DNA from 3 places in the Paenibacillus sp. FSL P4-0176 genome. Region 2 is predicted to be linked to each of the others. Evidence: riboswitches for the same ligand, from Rfam matches in the RefSeq annotation. Region 2 holds a riboswitch; each other region holds the start of a gene.
The links. Region 2 has a riboswitch for cyclic di-AMP ahead of MKY95_RS18240 (3D domain-containing protein). Riboswitches for the same ligand answer to the same signal wherever they lie in the genome.

Region 1: linked by a shared signal. The riboswitch ahead of MKY95_RS00150 (3D domain-containing protein) and the one ahead of MKY95_RS18240 (3D domain-containing protein) in region 2 are both predicted to bind cyclic di-AMP.
Region 3: linked by a shared signal. The riboswitch ahead of MKY95_RS00530 (C40 family peptidase) and the one ahead of MKY95_RS18240 (3D domain-containing protein) in region 2 are both predicted to bind cyclic di-AMP.

The regions. Positions count from the first base shown of each region.
Region 1 covers NZ_CP150242.1:31,621-38,095, forward strand. Annotated here, with positions in the region: gene MKY95_RS00140 (HD domain-containing protein) at 1-121, shown strand, start outside; gene MKY95_RS00145 (TatD family hydrolase) at 455-1,225, shown strand; cyclic di-AMP (ydaO/yuaA leader) riboswitch at 1,467-1,720, shown strand; gene MKY95_RS00150 (3D domain-containing protein) at 1,994-3,178, shown strand; gene rnmV (ribonuclease M5) at 3,334-3,879, shown strand; gene rsmA (16S rRNA (adenine(1518)-N(6)/adenine(1519)-N(6))-dimethyltransferase RsmA) at 3,884-4,786, shown strand; gene yabG (sporulation peptidase YabG) at 4,846-5,742, shown strand; gene MKY95_RS00170 (Veg family protein) at 5,896-6,171, shown strand; gene MKY95_RS00175 (small, acid-soluble spore protein, alpha/beta type) at 6,429-6,475, shown strand, end outside.
Region 2 covers NZ_CP150242.1:4,047,982-4,054,456, reverse strand. Annotated here, with positions in the region: gene MKY95_RS18260 (alpha-glycosidase) at 1-111, opposite strand, end outside; gene MKY95_RS18255 (M20 family metallopeptidase) at 422-1,597, opposite strand; gene MKY95_RS18250 (ABC transporter permease subunit) at 1,781-3,244, shown strand; gene MKY95_RS18245 (amino acid ABC transporter ATP-binding protein) at 3,231-3,953, shown strand; cyclic di-AMP (ydaO/yuaA leader) riboswitch at 4,171-4,365, shown strand; gene MKY95_RS18240 (3D domain-containing protein) at 4,368-5,042, shown strand; gene MKY95_RS18235 (polysaccharide deacetylase family protein) at 5,151-5,942, opposite strand; gene MKY95_RS18230 (hypothetical protein) at 6,096-6,419, shown strand.
Region 3 covers NZ_CP150242.1:106,253-112,727, forward strand. Annotated here, with positions in the region: gene MKY95_RS00500 (hypothetical protein) at 233-526, shown strand; gene MKY95_RS00505 (hypothetical protein) at 591-746, shown strand; gene MKY95_RS00510 (4a-hydroxytetrahydrobiopterin dehydratase) at 777-1,073, shown strand; gene rbsK (ribokinase) at 1,118-2,101, shown strand; gene MKY95_RS00520 (cytochrome c) at 2,176-2,532, opposite strand; gene MKY95_RS00525 (GNAT family protein) at 2,683-3,177, opposite strand; gene MKY95_RS00530 (C40 family peptidase) at 3,533-3,967, opposite strand; cyclic di-AMP (ydaO/yuaA leader) riboswitch at 4,007-4,144, opposite strand; gene MKY95_RS00535 (hypothetical protein) at 4,390-5,241, opposite strand; gene MKY95_RS00540 (M1 family metallopeptidase) at 5,252-6,475, opposite strand, start outside.

The DNA.
Region 1 (6,475 bases), 3.3 Mb from region 2:
TGACATTGTCCGTTCCATCAGTGGGCTTCACCGAGGGAAACATCATTTGTATTACCCGCAAAACAAGGTGGATGCGATTATTCACGAATTACCGTCACATATACGCCCCTATTTCTTGTAATCGTGTGGGTATAATCCGATGAAGAATTTCGATATCAAAACACTTTCTAAAAGAGCTATTTTCCATGATACAGTAATCTGCTTTAATGGGGAGTATATGTAGATCGACATAATTTTGTAAATGCAAATAGGCAGAATGAGCAAAATCAACAATATATAGATCAGAATATCCGTATATCTTCTATATATTGTAGTTGTGAAGAAACAAACGTAATGATGTAATACACAGATTACCCAAAATGTTTTATGTATGAGTCATTGAATTATTGAATTTTACAAATTGGATTTTGAAAAAGAAGATAGTCGTTATTTCGACATGAAGGGAGATACAGACATGATGCTGTTCGACACACATACACATCTGGATGCACCACAATTCGACGAGGACCGCGAGGACATGATTCAGCGTGCTGTGGATGCAGGAGTTGGTCGCATGATCAACATTGGCTTTAACCGGGAGACGATTCCAACCACAATGAAACTCGCTGAAACATATGACTTTATATATGCAGCTGTAGGGTGGCATCCCGTAGATGCGATCACAATGCAGGAGGGCGATTTGGAGAGGATTGCATCTTTATGCAAGCATGAAAAAGTGGTTGCGATCGGTGAGATTGGATTGGATTATCACTGGGATACTTCACCAAAAGAGATACAACATCGCGTATTACGACAACAAATTGCTTTGGCGCGTGAAGTGAACATGCCAATTGTCATCCATAATCGGGATGCACATGAGGATATCATAAGAATTTTGCGTGAAGAGAAGGCGGGTGAAGTTGGTGGTGTGATGCACTCGTTCTCGGGCAGTTGGGAAACAGCAAAAAGTTGTCTCGATATGGGCTTCCATCTCTCCTTCGGAGGACCGATCACATTCAAAAATGCAAAGCAACCCAAAGAGGTGCTGGAGAAGGTTCCTATGGACCGGTTTTTCATTGAAACAGATGCTCCATATTTGACACCGCACCCTTATCGTGGGAAGCGAAATGAGACAGCGCATGTACGTCTGGTTGCAGAGGCAGCTGCGGAAATTAAAGGCATTTCGGTGGAGGAAATTGCTGCAATAACAACCAAAAATGCCATGGAACGATTTGGGATTCGTTAAAAAAACGAGCAAATGAGGTGAAAAAGGCAGGTAAGCGGAGGTAATTTGCCCTTTGATCCAAATAAATCAAGAATATTACAATATTTTAACCAAATATTCAGAAAAACGTACTTGATCAACGCTTTACAACATGCATCAAAACAGGATATCATCTTTTCAGTGAATTGTTGTGCGGAAAATTGGACAGATGTTCGGGGGATGAACAAAGGGACACTTTCCGATGAAACAACATTACTTTCATGAATCAGTCTCGCTGAGTCTCCGTTATCGGAGAGCGGGGGAACCAATAGGGCTTAAACATCGGTGTATTTGGCCGATGCGCAACGTTCGCTGACCCAAAAGCAGCGAAGGGAACTGCGAAGCCGTATTTGATTTCTTCTTTGGGTCTCGGGGTGAATTCAAGGGCGTCCGCCATGAGCGGGTGACCCAAGATAGGGCGGCTCTCTTTCGCCCGAACCCGACAGCTAACCTCGCAAGCGGAAAAAGAGAGGCAACCTCGTGCATGAATTTCCGATATTCAAAATCATTCGGAAGCCACGAAAGAGTTCCTCTTACACTCTTTCTTTGGCTTTTTTGTTTTTGAATAAAAGAAATATTGTCATCATACGGTAGGTATTCAGGAGGATGACATCATGTTGCGAAGATTGATTCATGGTGCAGAACCGGATTATGTTGGTCCAATCTGTGTTCTGTAGAAAATTTGGTATAGTCACGTCAAAGACATCATGCATTACTTTAGACGGCGAGGCTATGAAGGAGGACGGAGAAGTGGGCACATTCCAACCAGAAGAGACCCATGAGTCACGATCATCCAGTAAGTCTTTCGCGTTGCGGTGGAAGCATGAGAACATGCGTCAAATGGCATTGATCGCGATTTTCTCAATTGCGCTTACAATCATGATCTTGTTAGTCGTTTACGGTCAGGCCGGGAAACAAATTTCACTGGTTATTGATGGCAAAGCTCAGGTGGTAGAGACTCGTACAGGAATGCTTCAGGAAATGCTGGAGGAGCAGTCGATCACAGTCAGCCCTCACGATAAGGTATCCATGTCCATGAATGGGGCGATTACAGATGGAGACCGAATCGTTATTGAGCGGGCCGTTCCAGTTAACATTACGGCAGACGGAGACACCAAGACTCTGTATACAACCGATTCATCGGTAGAAGATGCAATTCAAAAATCAGGTATTCAAGTTGAAAGTAATGATAAAGTGTATCCGGCGCTTGGAACTGCGATCAAAGCGGAGATGAAGATCCGTGTAGTGCGCGTAACAAAGCGTACAGTGGAAGTAGAGCAACCGATCGCTTACAAAGTCATTAAAACGGCTGACCCTAGCTTGTACAAAGGGGATAACCGTGTCGTTGTGAACGGCAAAGAAGGCACAATTGTACAGCATATCGAAAAGGTATTTCAGGATGGAGAATTGGTCTCCAAAAAAATGGTCGGCAAATCTGTCGCTAATAATCGTGTAGATAAAGTGATCGCTGTCGGCACAAAAGCAAAACCGGTCGTGAAAGAACCTGAGATTCAGACCGTATCGGCTCAAACTTCAACAACCAAAAAGGCTACAACAACGAACTCGAAGAAAACATCTGCCTCGGGCAGCAAAGTGATTACCGTATCCGGGACTTCTTTTAAATACTCCAAAGTACTTAAAAATGTATCCATGACTGCTTACTCTTCCGAAGAGCCTGGCATTGGAACTAAAACAGCTTCCGGTACTCGTGTAACGGAAGGACGCACCATTGCGGTTGATCCCAAAGTCATTCCAATTGGCTGGTGGGTATATATCGAAGGTCTGGGATTCCGTCGTGCGGAAGATACAGGCGGTGCCATTAAAGGCAACAAAATTGATGTGTATTATGACAGTGTGAAGCATGCCCTGAATTTTGGACGTAAGAAAGGCAAGACGGTCTACGTGATCGGTCCGGTGAAGCCGGAAGCGAACTAAAATCGTTTTACTTTGAAATGGGAATGCTATAAAATAGTTGCATGAATGATTCATGCGGAATATGCGGCGGAGGAGTCTGAATTCAGTCTCCCCCGCCGTTTGGCAGAGAAGAGGATATTCCTCTTCTTTTTGCGTTAGAAAGGAAGAAATGGAACATGATAAAAGAAGTCATTGTGGTGGAAGGCCGTGACGATACGGTAGCTATCCGTCGGGCCGTGGAAGCCGATACCATAGAAACAGGTGGATCAGCCATCAACCAACGCATTCTGAAGCGGATTGCGCTTGCTCAGGAGAGACGGGGAGTCATTGTACTGACAGATCCGGATCATGCTGGCGAACGCATTCGTAAAATTATTGCGAACAAGGTCCCTGGCTGCAAACATGCCTTCATTCCGGAAGCCGATGCAACGCGCAAAGGGGACATTGGGGTGGAGAATGCCTCACCCGAGGCGATCCGTCATGCGTTGGCGCGCGTACATACTTCATACGAAGGTGCTCCGAGCCTGATCGATTGGGAAGATCTGATCGCGGCAGGACTTATTGTGCATCCGCAGGCTGCTGCACGTCGTATGGAGATGGGCAATCTGCTGGGCATCGGTTATTGTAACGGTAAGCAGTTCCACAAACGCCTCAGTGTATTTCAGATTACACGGGAAGAATTCTCTACAGCATTAGCGCAAATTGAACGTGAAGGATTGTGAGCATATGAAGAACATGGAAGAGACGATTGAAATTGCAACGCCCAAGCGTACGAAAGAGATTATTCAAAGGCACGGATTCTCATTTAAGAAAAGTCTGGGTCAGAACTTTCTGATCGATCAAAATATACTGAATAAAATCGTTAATGCAGCCGATCTGGACGAGTCCAAGGGCGCACTGGAGATCGGGCCGGGTATTGGAGCCCTCACGGAGCGGCTGGCTCGGGTAGCCGGTCCCGTCACAGCCGTAGAGATTGATCAGCGCTTAATCCCAATCCTGGGAGAGGTGATGCAGCCTTATTCGAATGTACGTGTTCATCATGGGGATGTGTTGAAGCTTGATCTGGCTGAGTTGTTTAATACGGATTTTGCATCCGTGGACAAAGTCAGTGTCGTGGCTAACCTGCCTTATTATGTAACGACTCCAATCATGATGAAACTGCTGGAAGAGAAGCTGCCGGTAGACAGCATTGTTGTCATGATCCAAAAAGAAGTGGCTGAACGCATGGCTGCTGCACCAGGATCAAAAGATTACGGTAGTCTAAGCATCGCAGTTCAGTACTACAGTATGCCGGAACTTGTGTGTATTGTGCCTCCTACGGTCTTCATTCCGCAACCTAATGTGGAATCAGCTGTCATTAAGCTGAAAGTGCGTGAGCAGCCGCCAGTGGAGATTCCGGATGAAGCACACTACTTCGAAGTGGTACAGGCTTCTTTTGCTCAGCGGAGAAAAACAATCTCAAACAACTTGAAGGCACGTTTCTTCACAAAGGAGAACCGGGAACAGGCAGACATTCTGCTGGAGCAGGCAGGTATTCAACCGTCCCGGCGTGGAGAGACATTGAGTCTGCAAGAGTATGCCACACTCAGCACCGTAATGTGGGAAGCTGGGGTACGTGCAGCGCTGTAAAATTTGAATGAACCAAACCGGGTCTTTGCCCATACGATGGGGTAGAGGTGATTACGTTGATGAATATCGGAGACTTGGTCGTTCGGAAGTCATACGGCGGCGATGTGACTTTTCGGGTGGAAGGCCTCCAGTTGGATGCTGCGGTCATTAAAGGGACTGAGTTCCGGCTGATTGCCGATTCCCCGGTGGACGATTTGATACAGGTTCCCTACGAACCACAAAGCGCCAAGACCAGACAGGCGCATATTAAAGCACATCAGACCCTGTCCCGTCTGCAACAGAATCGTATGGAACAGGCTGAGCGGAATCGTGAAGGTCTGGTACAGGATTGGTCTGCCCAGCAGGAACCGGCTTATTTTGAAATGCCTGGAAAGGTGCTTCATCTGGATGGAGATCCGAACTATTTGAAAAAAAGTATGGATCTCTATGAGCAACTTCGTGTACCCGCAGAGGGACAGTATGTCCATGAATCGGCAATGGCAGATACCTTATACCGCTTATTACCCAAAGTACGTCCGGATATCGTAGTTATTACGGGTCATGATGGGGTGTTAAAGACACGTCAGCCCTATGACTTATATAGTCTTGGTAGCTACAAGAACTCGCAAAATTTTGTATCGGCCATTCAGGTGGCCAGACAATATGAACGCCATCTGGACGCCCTCACTATTGTTGCAGGGGCCTGTCAGTCCCATTTTGAGGCACTGTTGCGCGCTGGAGCGAACTTTGCCAGTTCCCCAGGCAGAATTCTCATTCATGCACTTGATCCGGTCTATGTGGCAGCCAAGGCCTCCTTTACTTCTGTGCGCGATACGGTCAACATGAGTGATGTTCTGCACAATACCATCAGTGGTAGCCAGGGTGTGGGTGGTGTCGAGACACGGGGGAGTTACCGGGTAGGTCTGCCTGGGCTGAATGATTTATCTACGCTAAAAGTAAACCCGTCGGCAGTCTGATGTAGGCCATTTAAAGTCCCAATTTGGGGCTTTTTTTGTTTGCAAAAAAATTCATTGACAACAACTTTTTGATGCTGATATAATAATTAGTTTTGATTTGACAATGACTGTAAAATCCGGTATAATGGACAAGAAAAGAGGTGGTCGTCGACAATGGCTAAAAACACGCTGTTGGATATCAAACGCAATCTCGATGCACATATTGGTCAGAAAATTATGTTGCGGGCTAATGGTGGCCGCCGTAAGACCATTGAGCGTACGGGTGTATTGGAAGAAACGTACCCTTCTGTTTTTATTGTTAAGCTTGATGAGGAGCAAGAAACCTTCAAGCGAGTATCTTATAGTTATGCGGATATACTTACGGAATCGGTGGAAGTCATGGTTTATGACCCGGGCAGCCAGACGCATAGCTCCTATATGGAGACGTAAGTATCGATTTACAGGCGATTCGCCCCACAAGGCGGATCGCTTTTTTGTTTTCTTTAAACACCAATTCTCCCTCTAACGTAACCCATACATACTCAGGAATGAGCGAGGAACGGTCGCGGCATACTATATGGACAGGTGAAGGGACAGTTTCTTAAGCAATGCAGGAAACTGAATATGGCCTGGTGACAAAATGTTAAAAACGTGAACGAACAACGAACTCATCACATTATGAAGGATACTTTGGAGGAGGATGGTTCATGAGTCGCAGAAGAAGAAGTGTCATGTCAGAGGATCTGAAGAATGA
Region 2 (6,475 bases):
CACGTATTGCACATCATTACGTTTGGTTCGTACGCGCAGATGTATGGTAGACGAATTATAAGCATAAGCCCATTTGTCACGAGGAACATGATACATGGCTTCGAGCAGCATGACAGCACCTCCTGAATATAGGATAAGTTATAGAGGTTGTTCAAAAGCCCGCTTCATCCCATCTTCTCGGTACTGAAAACCGGTCTTTAGAACACGCACTTATAGTTATAATTAACCAAGTTAGCCAGCAAACGAATCACATTTACTGTAATAAAATGTATTATTTTCATCGTTTTCAAAGGTTCCTTTCACAGCATTTCCAGCTTTGTGCTGAATATACTTACAGCTAATTTAGAAAAAAGGGTGCCCTGAACAGCTTGGAATTCAAGATTGTTCAGGGCACCCCTATATAACATGTTGAAAGTGAATTTTAGCGAATAGCTTGCTCGAACTCCGTGCGGATGGTTTGAAGCAGCTCTGGCTGGCTCAGTACGTCATAGGCTGTTGTTGCAAGTGCCTTGGCTCCCAGAATCATGCCATCCAGCGCACGCTCCTGAAGTGCAAGGTCACGGAAGGCTATGGAGTGCAGTGTATGCACCTCGTCTACAACACGAATGTAGGGATGAATTGCAGGACATTTCAGGGAAACATTACCGATGTCCATAGAGCCGTGATCATTACCACTCACAATCTCTTCTTGCGGGATCCCAAGTTCCATCAGATTTTGACTAAACGCAGCTGAGAATGCTTCATTGGTAACCATCTCGTCATAGGACGTTTCATAGTTGGATGTCACCAGCTTGCATCCTGTCTGGAGAGCAGAACCTTCAGCGATCTGAATCACACGTTCTGTGAGGATATTCAGTTCTTTACGGGTTGCTGCCCGTACATAAAATTGGGCAGAAGCATAGTCAGGAATGATATTTGCTGCCTGACCTCCGTTGTTGATCACACCATGAATCCGAACGGTGCTTTTCACTTGTTGCCGGAATGCATTGATTCCGTTAAACGTTTGAATGACGGCATCAAGAGCATTAATGCCTTCGTGCGGACTTGCAGCAGCATGTGAAGATCGGCCATGGAACTCAAATTGCACAGCATCAATAGCCAGCGAGCTGCCTGACTTTTCGTAGGCATAATATGGATGCGCCATGAGAGCGACGTCACAGTCATCGAACAAACCTGCTTCAGCCATCGGAACTTTGGCACCACGTGTCTCTTCAGCGGGGGTACCAAACACTTTAATGGTTCCACCTACTTCATCCAGAATGGATTTCAGCCCAACAGCGGCCCCAAGACTCATCATACAGATCAGATGGTGACCACAAGCGTGACCGATCTCCGGCAAGGCGTCATATTCGCACAATAAAGCAATGGTAGGGCCGGGTTTGGCGGCTGAATAGGTTCCGATAAAAGCTGTCTCCAGACCGAGGATTGGAGCCTCTACAGTGAAACCGTGGAAGAGCAGTTCTTCTTTCAAACGGGCAGAAGCGAGATACTCTTCATTTCCCAGTTCGGGGTTGGCACCGATATATGATGAAATGGCTTTAAAACGGGAAGCATATTGATCAATAACCGTCAGAATTTGTGATTTGTTAGCTGTCATTAGTAAACTCCTTATGCAAAAATGAAAATAATTCATTGATTATATCATGTTTGCTTTATTTTTTCAGAAACAAGTCAAGATTTGTATTGTCAAAATGCATTGCATAATCATGCATTGTACTTTATAATGACTCAGTCATCAACATGAGAAGCATACAAAGTATTGTAAGGGGAGAGAAAAAGGTTGAAATTAATAAGTCGTTACACCATGATGCTGTTGACCTTTGTTATTCTGCTGACGACTGCCGTTCCTGTGGCACTTGCAAGTGGAAATACAGATAATTCAAGCAGTAAAAAGCTGGTGCTCGGTACAAGTGCCGATTTTGCACCATATGAATTCCATAAAGTGATTAATGGCAAAGATGAAATCGTCGGCTTCGATATTGAGATCGCCAAAGAGATTGCCAAAGATCTTGGCGCTGAGCTTGTGATTGAGGATATGGGCTTCGACGGTCTTCTGCCTTCATTGCAGAGCGGGCGTGTTGATCTGGTGATTTCAGGTATGACGCCGACGGATGAGCGGAAGAAAAGTATCGATTTTTCCGACACCTATTATAAATCAAAACAAGTGATTATGGTTCGCAATGTGGATAAAGACAAATATCCAACCATGGCAGAACTTGAAAATGCGAAGATTGGCGTTCAGAAAGGCTCCATTCAGGAAACGATCGGACAGAGTATTCCAGGAGCGAAGCTTACTGCGCTGGATAAAATCTCGGATATCGTGCTTCAACTGCAAACAAAACGCATTGACGCGGCAATCGTTGAAGATACCGTTGCTGTAGGTTATCTGGACGATATCATTGGACTTGCTGCTGCTGTTCCGGACGAAGAGCAAGCAGAAGCGGCAATCGGGATTCGTAAAGGAAATACCGAGCTGCTAGCTGCAGTAAATGGAACACTGGAGCGACTGAAAAGCGAAGATAAAATCAATCAGATGGTGACGGACGCCAGCCTCTTGATGGCGGATAAAGCGAACAAATCACAAAATATTTTCCAAGTATTCTGGGAGTACAAAAGTTTCTATGCTACAGGTGTAGGATACACACTTCTGTTGTCTGCACTTGGGGTTATCTTCGGGGTAATTATTGGATTGATCATCTGTTTGTTCCGTTTGCATGACGCTGCAATCTTGCGCTGGATCGGTACGGCTTACGTTGAAGTGATCCGTGGCACACCGATGCTGGTACAATTGATGATTATTTACTATGGTTTTTCCCTGAGCTTTGGCATTAACTTCACTGCCCTTCAGGCAGGTATTATCACGCTTTCCATTAATAGTGGTGCGTATCTGGCGGAGATTTTCCGTGCAGGTATCCAAGGTGTGGATCGTGGTCAGTTGGAGGCAGCGCGTTCATTAGGTATGGGAAGAGGCGCCGCGATGCGTTATATCATATTGCCACAAGCCTTCAAAGCTGTATTACCAGCGATCGGTAATGAATTCATAACTATCATTAAAGAATCCTCTATTATCTCCGTTATCGGTATGGTGGATATTATGTATCAGGCAAGTGTAGTCAAGAACATTACGTACCAAGGCTTGAGTCCATTTTTGATTGCAGCAGCCATCTACTTTGTAATGACGTTCATTTTGTCCAAGCTGCTGGGACGACTGGAAAGGAAGTTGAGTGCAAGTGATAGACGTTAGACAATTACACAAATCTTATGGAAATAACGATGTGCTTAAGGGCATAAACGTGACGATTGGCAAAGGTGAGGTTGTCGTGGTCATCGGTCCTTCCGGTTCAGGTAAAAGTACTTTCTTGCGTTGTTTGAATCTGCTGGAACAGCCTACCTCAGGAGAGATTGATTTTGAAGGCGTGTCAATCACGGACCCCAAGCATAACATTAACGCAACTCGTGAGAAAATGGGCATGGTGTTCCAGCACTTCAACCTGTTCCCACACAAAACGGTAGAGCAAAACATTACGATTGCTCCAATTAAAGTGAAGAAACAATCCACTCAGGAAGCGGAGAAAATCGCCGCTGATCTGCTTAACACCGTGGGCTTGTACGATAAAAAAGACACATTCCCGAATCAGCTGTCTGGTGGACAGAAGCAGCGGATCGCCATTGCTAGAGCATTGGCCATGCAGCCGCATGTGATGCTGTTTGACGAGCCTACGTCTGCACTGGACCCTGAGATGGTCGGCGAAGTGCTGGATGTCATGAAACGTCTTGCAGAAGGCGGGATGACGATGGTCATCGTAACACATGAGATGGGTTTTGCACGTGAAGTGGGAGACCGAATCCTGTTCATGGATGGTGGGGTCATTGTGGAAGAGGGAACACCTGATGAGGTGTTTGGAGCACCCAAAAATTCACGTACACGTGATTTTCTTGCGAAAGTACTCTAAACGATGTGATCAAATAGCGTTACTGACTTCGAGTCGGTAACGCTATTTTTTATGGATAATAATGACGTATGGATTCGGAAAAGTAACTATTCTGTTACCAAATGTAAAGGAATCGGGTCAACCAAATTTTCTGAATTAACCAGTATTCTTACAAATGCTTACATGCTAAAAACCATTTGGTAAGAATTACTACAAGTTCAGTTACAAAATTGTGATATATTGAACTCTGCCGAAACTTCCGGACAGGGAGTGCGGGGGATGTAACGATGCAGATTGTGCAGGGGGAAGATCTACAGCACACTGCTTGGGGTGAATTGGGTACATAACGTTTCAAATGTAACGAAGAACCTATAGGGTGGGCTCCTCATCCGAATCCGACAACTAACTTCGCAGGCACAATGAGGGAGGAAGACCATGATTAACAAGAAACGTATAGCCAAAACAGCAGTAGCATTAATGACAACAGCAATGCTCATTCAAGCCGTTCCGGCTCACGCCGATTCAGTTCATGTGGCCAAAGAAGGGGATACCTTCTACACCTTATCAAAACAATATGGAGTAGCACTCAACACGTTGGTTAAAGCAAACAACGACATTTCGGCTTACAACATTTATGGTGGTTTGAAAATTACGATTCCCGGTAAGGCAAACAATGTTGCAGCCGCTGCGGCAACGGAAAGCAAGACCCAAGCGAAGACTGTTACTACAGCGAGCTTGGACGTTAACGCAGATAACAAAGTGGTTCAAGCCTGGGGTAAAACATTCGATTACAGCAAAGCTGTGAACGTAAAAGCAACGGCATACTCTGCAGATCCGTCTGAAAATGGAGGCTGGGGTGCAGTCGATTATTTCGGGAATGACCTTGAACTGGGTACGATTGCAGTTGATCCAAGTGTGATTCCACTTGGAACTAAAGTACTGGTAACTGGTCACAGCCATCCAGGATTGCCAAAACAAGCTTTTGTAGCCACAGCACGTGATGTGGGCGGTGCAATCAAGGGTCACCGGATTGATATCTTTATCCCGGGTAGCAAACAGTCTGTAAGCTCATTTGGTTTTCAGGATATCGAGCTGTACATTCTGAAGTAGAGAGAAAATAACATTTAAAATGAATTCAAACAGGGTGTCTGCCAGTCGCTAAATTTGCGATTGAACAGCACCCTTTTAATATTCTCATTATTTGTTATCACGGTCATCTTAATCTTTGGCCTTTGGCAATCCCAACATTTCGTCCAAGGTGACCAGTTCATATCCCCGATTACGTAGTTCCTCAATGATTTCAGGCAAAGCCTCAATCGTGCCGTTCAGGTTTGATCCTACACCGCCTCCAGCATGTTGCAGAACGATGGAGCCAGGTTTCACAGCAGACAGGATGTTATCTTTCACCTGTTCCTTTGAAAGGCCTTTCCAGTCCAGGGAGTCTACGTTCCAGTTCACAATGCTATAGTGTTGTTTGGCCGCCCATCTCAGCTGTTCTTCATTAATGTCTCCATAAGGTGGCCGAATCATCTTGGGCGTATAACCCGCCAAACGTCGAATAATATCCCCGGTATGTAAAATTTGTTTGCGAAAGGCATTCATCGACAGCTTACTGAATTCAGGATGATTGTAGCTGTGATTACCAACCATATGCCCTTCCTTAACGATGCGTTTCACTAGATCCGGATGTTTTTCAGCACGACTACCCACGATGAAGAATGTAGCTCTGACATTGTATTTCTTCAATACATCCAGTACTTGTGGAGTAAATCGTGGATCAGGTACATCATCAAAAGTCAGTGCAACCTTCTTGGTTGAAGGACCATTGGTTTTGAACGTATCGGCATATTTTTGACGTAATTGTCCCAATGTCAGTTGTTCTTCTTCCGCAGAATCCGAACCTGATACTGATTCACTTGGCGGGCTTGAAACATCCCGCGATGAAACTGGAGCATGATATCCTCCGAGAAAAATAACGATAACCATTAGCATAATGAGGCGTACGCGCATAATAACGGCCTCCTTTTCCAAAATGACGTTCTCCTTGGTATGCCCGGGGGTTCCATAAAATATGCGCAGTGTGAGAAGTTTCATTGCCGATTTAGCTCATGACAGCCATAATTCCTCCATATATAACATATAGAAAAGGATAGGTGGATGGGTATGAGTACATATGATTTGAAATCCATACGTTTACAGGTGATTGAAGCAGGAGAGGATAAGGTTTTTCTCGTTACCGGAGGAAAGGCGCACATTGGCGCCGTAGCCACGTTCTATGTGGATCATGAGCGCGTAAGCGGGACGACAGTACATATTCCTGGGCATAAAGAACAAGAGCTGTGTGAGCGGCTTGCCCGAAAGGCTGCCTTGCAGCTGAAAGTAACCGTTACGGTGATCATGGGTATCCATTTTGATTCCATCACGCGGATGCAGATCGACGAAATCGTGCAGACTGCAGAGAGGTTGATGGAGGATCATCTGAACTAAGATAAACGATCTTCCTAACATAAGAGCCATCGAATGTTTTGATTTTATTTGCTAAA
Region 3 (6,475 bases), 3.3 Mb from region 2:
ATACACCTCATCCATGAGATAAAATTGAATCCTTTCAAGCGGCTGTGTTCGGGCTTCCGGACGAATTTTTGGCCGCAATCCGTTCAATGTTAGGCATTCCTTACGGTTGCTAAAACAGTTAAAACGGTCATATATGTATTTATCGACCAGAAGGCCTTTTTTTTTAAGGGCTATTTTCAGGTATAATAAGATCAAATCCGCTCCTTAGGGGCCGAATAGGAGTGAAAAGCCAATGGGCGTAAAGCATGGACGGGATTATGAAGGAATTTTGACAGATCTGACAACGGCAATCGGACGCATACCGGATCGGTATGTTTTCTTTGAAATGGATGCGGAAGAGTGGGGGAGACTGGCTGCATCTGACCAACTTGAAGTGGATGAGGCATTGGCGGAGGATCTGTTCTATGCGCTGGGCGAGGAGTCTGTTATTCCGGTTGGAAGTGGCGTGGTCATCCATGATAAGGAACAGCACCGCATTCATATTTTGATCGGGGAAGAAGAGTTGACATTTGTACCTTTAATTTAGTGTGTTTACATGCATTTTCAGGGGTGTAAATGGAATTGGAATTCCCCTCAAAGCCTTATGGTTATTGGTTCTATGCCATGTAGTTGATTGGATTTTGAAGCTTGTCCGTGGTAAGATGTTAGTCGTGAAATGGGCCAACCGCATGGCGGTGAGCCTGGCCTTTGAGGTTGCTGTTGATAGCGCCGAAGGTGTCGGTGGTTATACGGACGCATGTCTGTAATGTACCATCCTATGGGGAGGAAGATAACGCATGGTTTTTTCGCAAGAGGAAGTCGAAGCTCATCTGGGAAGGCTGGAAGGCTGGGAACTGGAAGAGGGACGGTGGATTGTACGTAAATTCGTGTTCTCCAACTACATGAAAGGGATTGCATTTGTGGATGAGGTCGCTGCGATCTCGGAAGCATTCAATCATCATCCTTTTATTACGATTGATTATACAACGGTTACGCTGCGTCTCACATCATGGGATGCGGGTGGTATTACATCTGTAGATATCAAGGAAGCAGGGCAATATAACGAAGCTTATGACAAAATGAGGTCGCAATAACGAGGTTGGTTATTATCACGCGGCCAGAAGTGAGTGAACCATACATGTCAGACTATAATCAGAAACAACCTCTTATTGCTGTCGTAGGCAGTCTCAATATGGATCTTGTAGTGAAGACAGACACGATTCCGGAAGAGGGAGAGACGGTGAGCGGTGAGGAGCTGCATTATCTCGCTGGTGGCAAAGGGGCGAACCAGGCTGTTGCTGCTGCGCGTCTGGGTGGACAGACGACGATGATTGGTGCGGTGGGATCGGACGGTTTTGGCGAACGTCTGCTGCACAGTCTGACGGAAAGTGGTGCAGATGCCTCGCGGGTTCGCATATTGGAAGACACGGTTACAGGGACGGCTTCCATCTGGCTTTCTCGGGGAGACAACCGGATTATTGTTATTCCTGGTGCGAATGGGCAAGTGGTGCCTGAGATGCTGGAAGAGGCGGATACGGTAAAAAGCCTGACTGCAGCCGCAGCGGTGCTGCTACAGCTGGAGATCCCGCTGCCAGCGGTTACCCGCGCCGCCCAACTGGCGGCTGAAGGCAGCGCACTGGTGGTGCTCAACCCGGCTCCCGCAGTGCCGGGTCTGCCCCAGGAGCTCCTGCGGTGCGTCGACGTTGTCACGCCGAACCGCAGTGAGCTTGCCGTGCTTACCGGCCGGGATCATCTCCGGCCGGAAGACCTGGATGCGGCGGTCGCAGAGCTCGCCGCATCCCTCGGGGCCGCTGTCGTCACGACGCTCGGCCCCGAGGGGGCTGTGTACGCGGCGGCGCCTGGTGGCCGCGTACAAGCAGGGCGTGCCGGCGCGTGCCGTGCGCCCGGCTACGCCGTAAGCGCCGTCGATACGACCGGCGCTGGCGATTGCTTCAACGGCGCGCTGGCGGTAGCCCTCGCGCGCGGTGAGACTTTGGACGCGGCCGTAGGCTTCGCCATGGGTGCGGCCGCGTTATCCGTGACAAAGCTCGGCGCCCAGTCCGGGATGCCGTCCGCACGTGAAGTTGAGGCCTTTCTGGCTGAGCATGCCGCAGAGGCTTAATAATTGATATAACAAAGAGGCTCTTATTCTCCGAAAAGGGGATTAAGCGCCTCTTTGTTATGCGTGTGCAGAGATTATTTCTTCTCTGACAGCCACATGGCGATATTTGCAATTTCTTCATCCTGCAGCTTGCCCTTGAAGGAAGGCATGCCACCTTTACCTTTGACAATCGTAGAATAGATCTTCTCCAGATCATCCTGGCTACCGATGTTAGCCAGAGCAGGTCCTACGCCACCCTGAAGCTGATCCCCGTGACAGGAGATACAATTGGCTTTGACCAGTGCTTCAGCCTGTCCGGCATCCAATGTTACTTCCGGCATGGTTGGCTTGGCTTCTTCAGCCACTTCTTCTTTCCCTGGAAGCGTAAACATTAAAACAATAGCTAAAGCGCATGCTGCAAAAAATACTCCGCTCATGATCCATTTGTGCATCCCTTATGTCCCCTCCAGAATGAAAGATCATCTAACCTGAAACTATCCATATCATTATAACGGAACCTGTACTGACATCATAGCATTTTGTGGGAATTTTTTGAACTAATCACATAACAAGGGGCAAATTTAGTTGTTTTGCAATGGATTCTAACCGCGAGGCCCTTCATAAACCATACAGTGAAAGGGCTTCAAGCCGGTTGGGGTCTGCCGTTCGTATGTATCATGGGTGACAAATCCACTCTTCAGATAGACTTGAATGGCACGAGCATTCCAAGTGAGTACTTCCAGATCAATCTCATTCGTGGGATTTCGGCGAATGGCTTCCTGTACAATGGCAGTGACAAAAGCTGTCCCTTGACCCTGACCACACAGCTCTGGATGCATGCCAAGGCCAATCCGGGTTACCCCTTGAAGTGGGAAGTATTGAGCAAACCCACATATACGATCGTTCTGATCCAGGACGATTGCATATTGCTCCTGCCGCAGCTGTGCATCTCCGAATTCCACTTCCAGAGCTTTCATCTGCTCCCAGGGGAGCCAGCTGTAGATATTGTAAGGCGGATCATACTGCCAACTGCAGATAAGCTCCGCATGTTCTTCTCGCATGGGTACAACGTGAAACGTCACAGGGGTTTCCTTCATACACCTGCATGCTCCTTTCCTTGAAACAGAACTCTTTGTCCACTCTACAAAAGTGATGTTCATTTAGCAAGTCTTCCTTCCCAAGAAAAAAAATGAAACAAAAGTTCCGGTAATTTCGTTTATATTATAACGGGATGGGTAAAAACATCATAAGGGCACGGACGAACGAACGCAAAATGAACCTGTTGATGTCGCAGAATATGCCCCGAGTATAACTTGCAACATGAATAAGGATTGAAGCACAAAAAAACCGCCGGATACATTCCTGCGGAGAATGTACCGGGCGGTTCTGTTATGCTTCTTGCTTCGTTCCAGTATGTTTAATGGTTACAGCATCATGTTGCTCAGCTTGTCCCTAGTCAAGGGCCAGTGATTCATATGCGTCCGTGCTCATAATCCGTTTTGCGCCAACATAACGATTGGCCCAATAGTTTTCACTCAATGCACTGATCGTAACGCCTTTGGAAGAAGAGGAGTGTGCGAACTTTCCATCCCCTACAAAGATTCCTACATGAGATACGCCTTTACCTGTTGTATTAAAGAACACCAGATCGCCAGCTCTCATTTCCATGCGGGATACGGAATCGCCCATGTCGAATTGGGAACTGGATTGGCGTGCCAAATCAATACCCAACTTGTCGAATACATACCGGGTAAATCCGGAGCAGTCAAAGCCGTTAAGCGTTGTTCCCCCACTTTTGTATGTAGTTCCCATTGCTGAATCAATTACTGTGTCCATCTTTGAATCTGCGAATGCGCTACCTGCACCAAGCGATAAAGCGAATGTGATGCTAAGTACAGCTGCGGTTAATTTCTTCTTGAACAAGAGATATTCCCCTTCCAATGCCTGCGAGGTTAGCTTAAGGATTCGGTTGAAGGTCCCCTATGATCCCTCTGTAGCAAGATCAATTCACCCATAACTGGTTCCCCCGCTTCCCAGGTGCCAGGAATTTGGCTATGCTAGTTATGCACCTGCGAAATCAAGAAATGACGATTTAATTTTAAGTAGTTACAAATATGAATGTAAAGATTACAAAGTTGTTACTAAAAACTCACTGCGATTATTGTAACAGAGGAGTACGGCTTTGGCAACGTTTAGCAACAAATTTAGCAAAAAAAACCTCGACCTTTGACGGGGAAAGGTTGAGGTTTGCCTATTTATAAGTACATATTAGGCCATGAGTTTAACATGTGATGGTAACAATTTTTAAACTATCTGCTCTCACCTTTGGATATTTTGGACTGCCATAATCGGAAATGGCTGCATATTTTCCACAGACTCAATAGACATCTGGCAAGTGGATACGTCTGTTGTAGTATAAGTCCGGTCAGTCCCGTTAATAACCATGAGGCTGTAGTGAATGCCCCAAAGACGAGCAGGTGTACTCCGCCCAGCAGTAATGCAATGCCGATTACAGCGATGAGATGACGCAGTGCAATCCAGAGTGCTTTGAGGGTACCGTGAGCCCCGCCTTCTCCTTCTGGTGCCGAAACACCGAACTGCATATAGAGTATGACATGGTGGATGATCCAACCATATACAATCCAGGCAGCAACATAAGGTATGCCAGGCAAAAGTAATTGAAGGGAATGAAATCCGTCCATGAGAATCGAGTAGAGCTTCGGTATGAGCCAGTAGGCGGGCAGAAGTATCAATAATGTACGTATGGTGTGGAGCAGCAGCATCGGTTTCCACAGATTTTTGATTCCGCGGACAAAGGGGATGCGCTCTTCTGTAGAATTAAAGTGCTGAAGTGAGTAGAGCAGTCCTGCCTGAATGAGGGGGCTGATCAACATGCGAATCAGCAGCATGCCCCCGAGAATCCATAGATAACGATGAACCTCCGGATGGGTAGACAGGTTAAGTTGACTTTCCATTTTGAACAAAAGTGTACTCAGATCACCGGCATCAGCATCTGGATAGCGAAGGAGCAGTGGGATGACGGCCGATTGTACCATTCGATAGAAGAAATATCCCCAAATGAGTTGATAGAGAAATAAGAGTGCGGCAATGAACATATGCTGACGGACGAGAAACCAGCCTTCACGTATTTTCGCTTTCACCGTTTCCACCTCACCATGACAGACCTCCGAATATGGCTTCTATTAGTTTGGTTACACTCATGCTCCAGCGGGACTTCGTCTGCTCATCCAGTCCGGATTTCAGGAAATTGTTCATATGGCGGTTCTCCAACACGATCGAGTACAGGGGATCGGTCATGGCCCAGGATACGGGGGATGTGTGAGTTAATTTATACGTGATGCGATCTTCTTTGCCATTCCATTGCTTGGTGAGGATATGCCCGTCTTCAAAAGCAATGCGAACAGGAACGGCGCTGTAATCACTACCTTTTTTTGCGATCGTCACGGATGACTCGTACAATGTTTGACCGTCTTTCTGTACGGGCGTAATACGAATCTTCTCTACAGCAAAGTCAGCCATCCCGTTACCATAGACGTATTGATCAAAATAATCAGACCAGGAAGTGCGGGTCACTTGTTCCACAATTTTCTGAAAATCAGATGAAGTGGGATGTTTGAAACGGTACTTCTTCACATAGGTAGAGAGAATACGTTCCATCTTTTTGGCACCGACTTGATGTTCGATACCAAGCAATACAAGTTTGCCACGTGTATAGACATTGGCCGCATACTCATTCTGTGAATCGAACTTCCAGGATTCTTGTGTTAAGGATGAAGGAGACGTAATCAGTCCCGATTGTACCGGCAGATTCGGAATCAATCCGTATTCCTGCTCCATCAGTTTGTCTTCTGCATAAGAGGTGAACCCTTCATCCAGCCAGGCTTCCTCGAATTCGTTGCTGGCAACCATGCCGTAGAAGTACTGGTGTCCGATCTCGTGGACTACGGTACGTTCCAGGTCATAACCTGGCGTGGTGTCATCGGCTCCAAAGGCTGTAACTAGCGTAGGGTATTCCATACCTCCAGCGCCATTCCCCGCTTTGGGTGGAACTACGATGGATAAGGTAGCATAAGGATATGGGCCAAACCATTTGCTATAATTGGCTAGAGCGGCCTTCGCGGCGTAGAAATAACGTTCTTTCAGATCCTGATGAGCTGGGTCCAGATATAACTTGATTCGTACACCAGGCACATTGGGTGCAGAGAAGGGTTCCTCGGCGTACACAAAATCGGGTGAGGCTGCCCAGGCGAAATCATGCACATCATCGGCATAGAATTGATAGACCTTTTCTCCATTCTTCACCACGGCTTGCTGCGTCGGAAATCCGGTAGCAGCCACTTTGTATGTTTCGGGCACCCGAATACGTACACTATA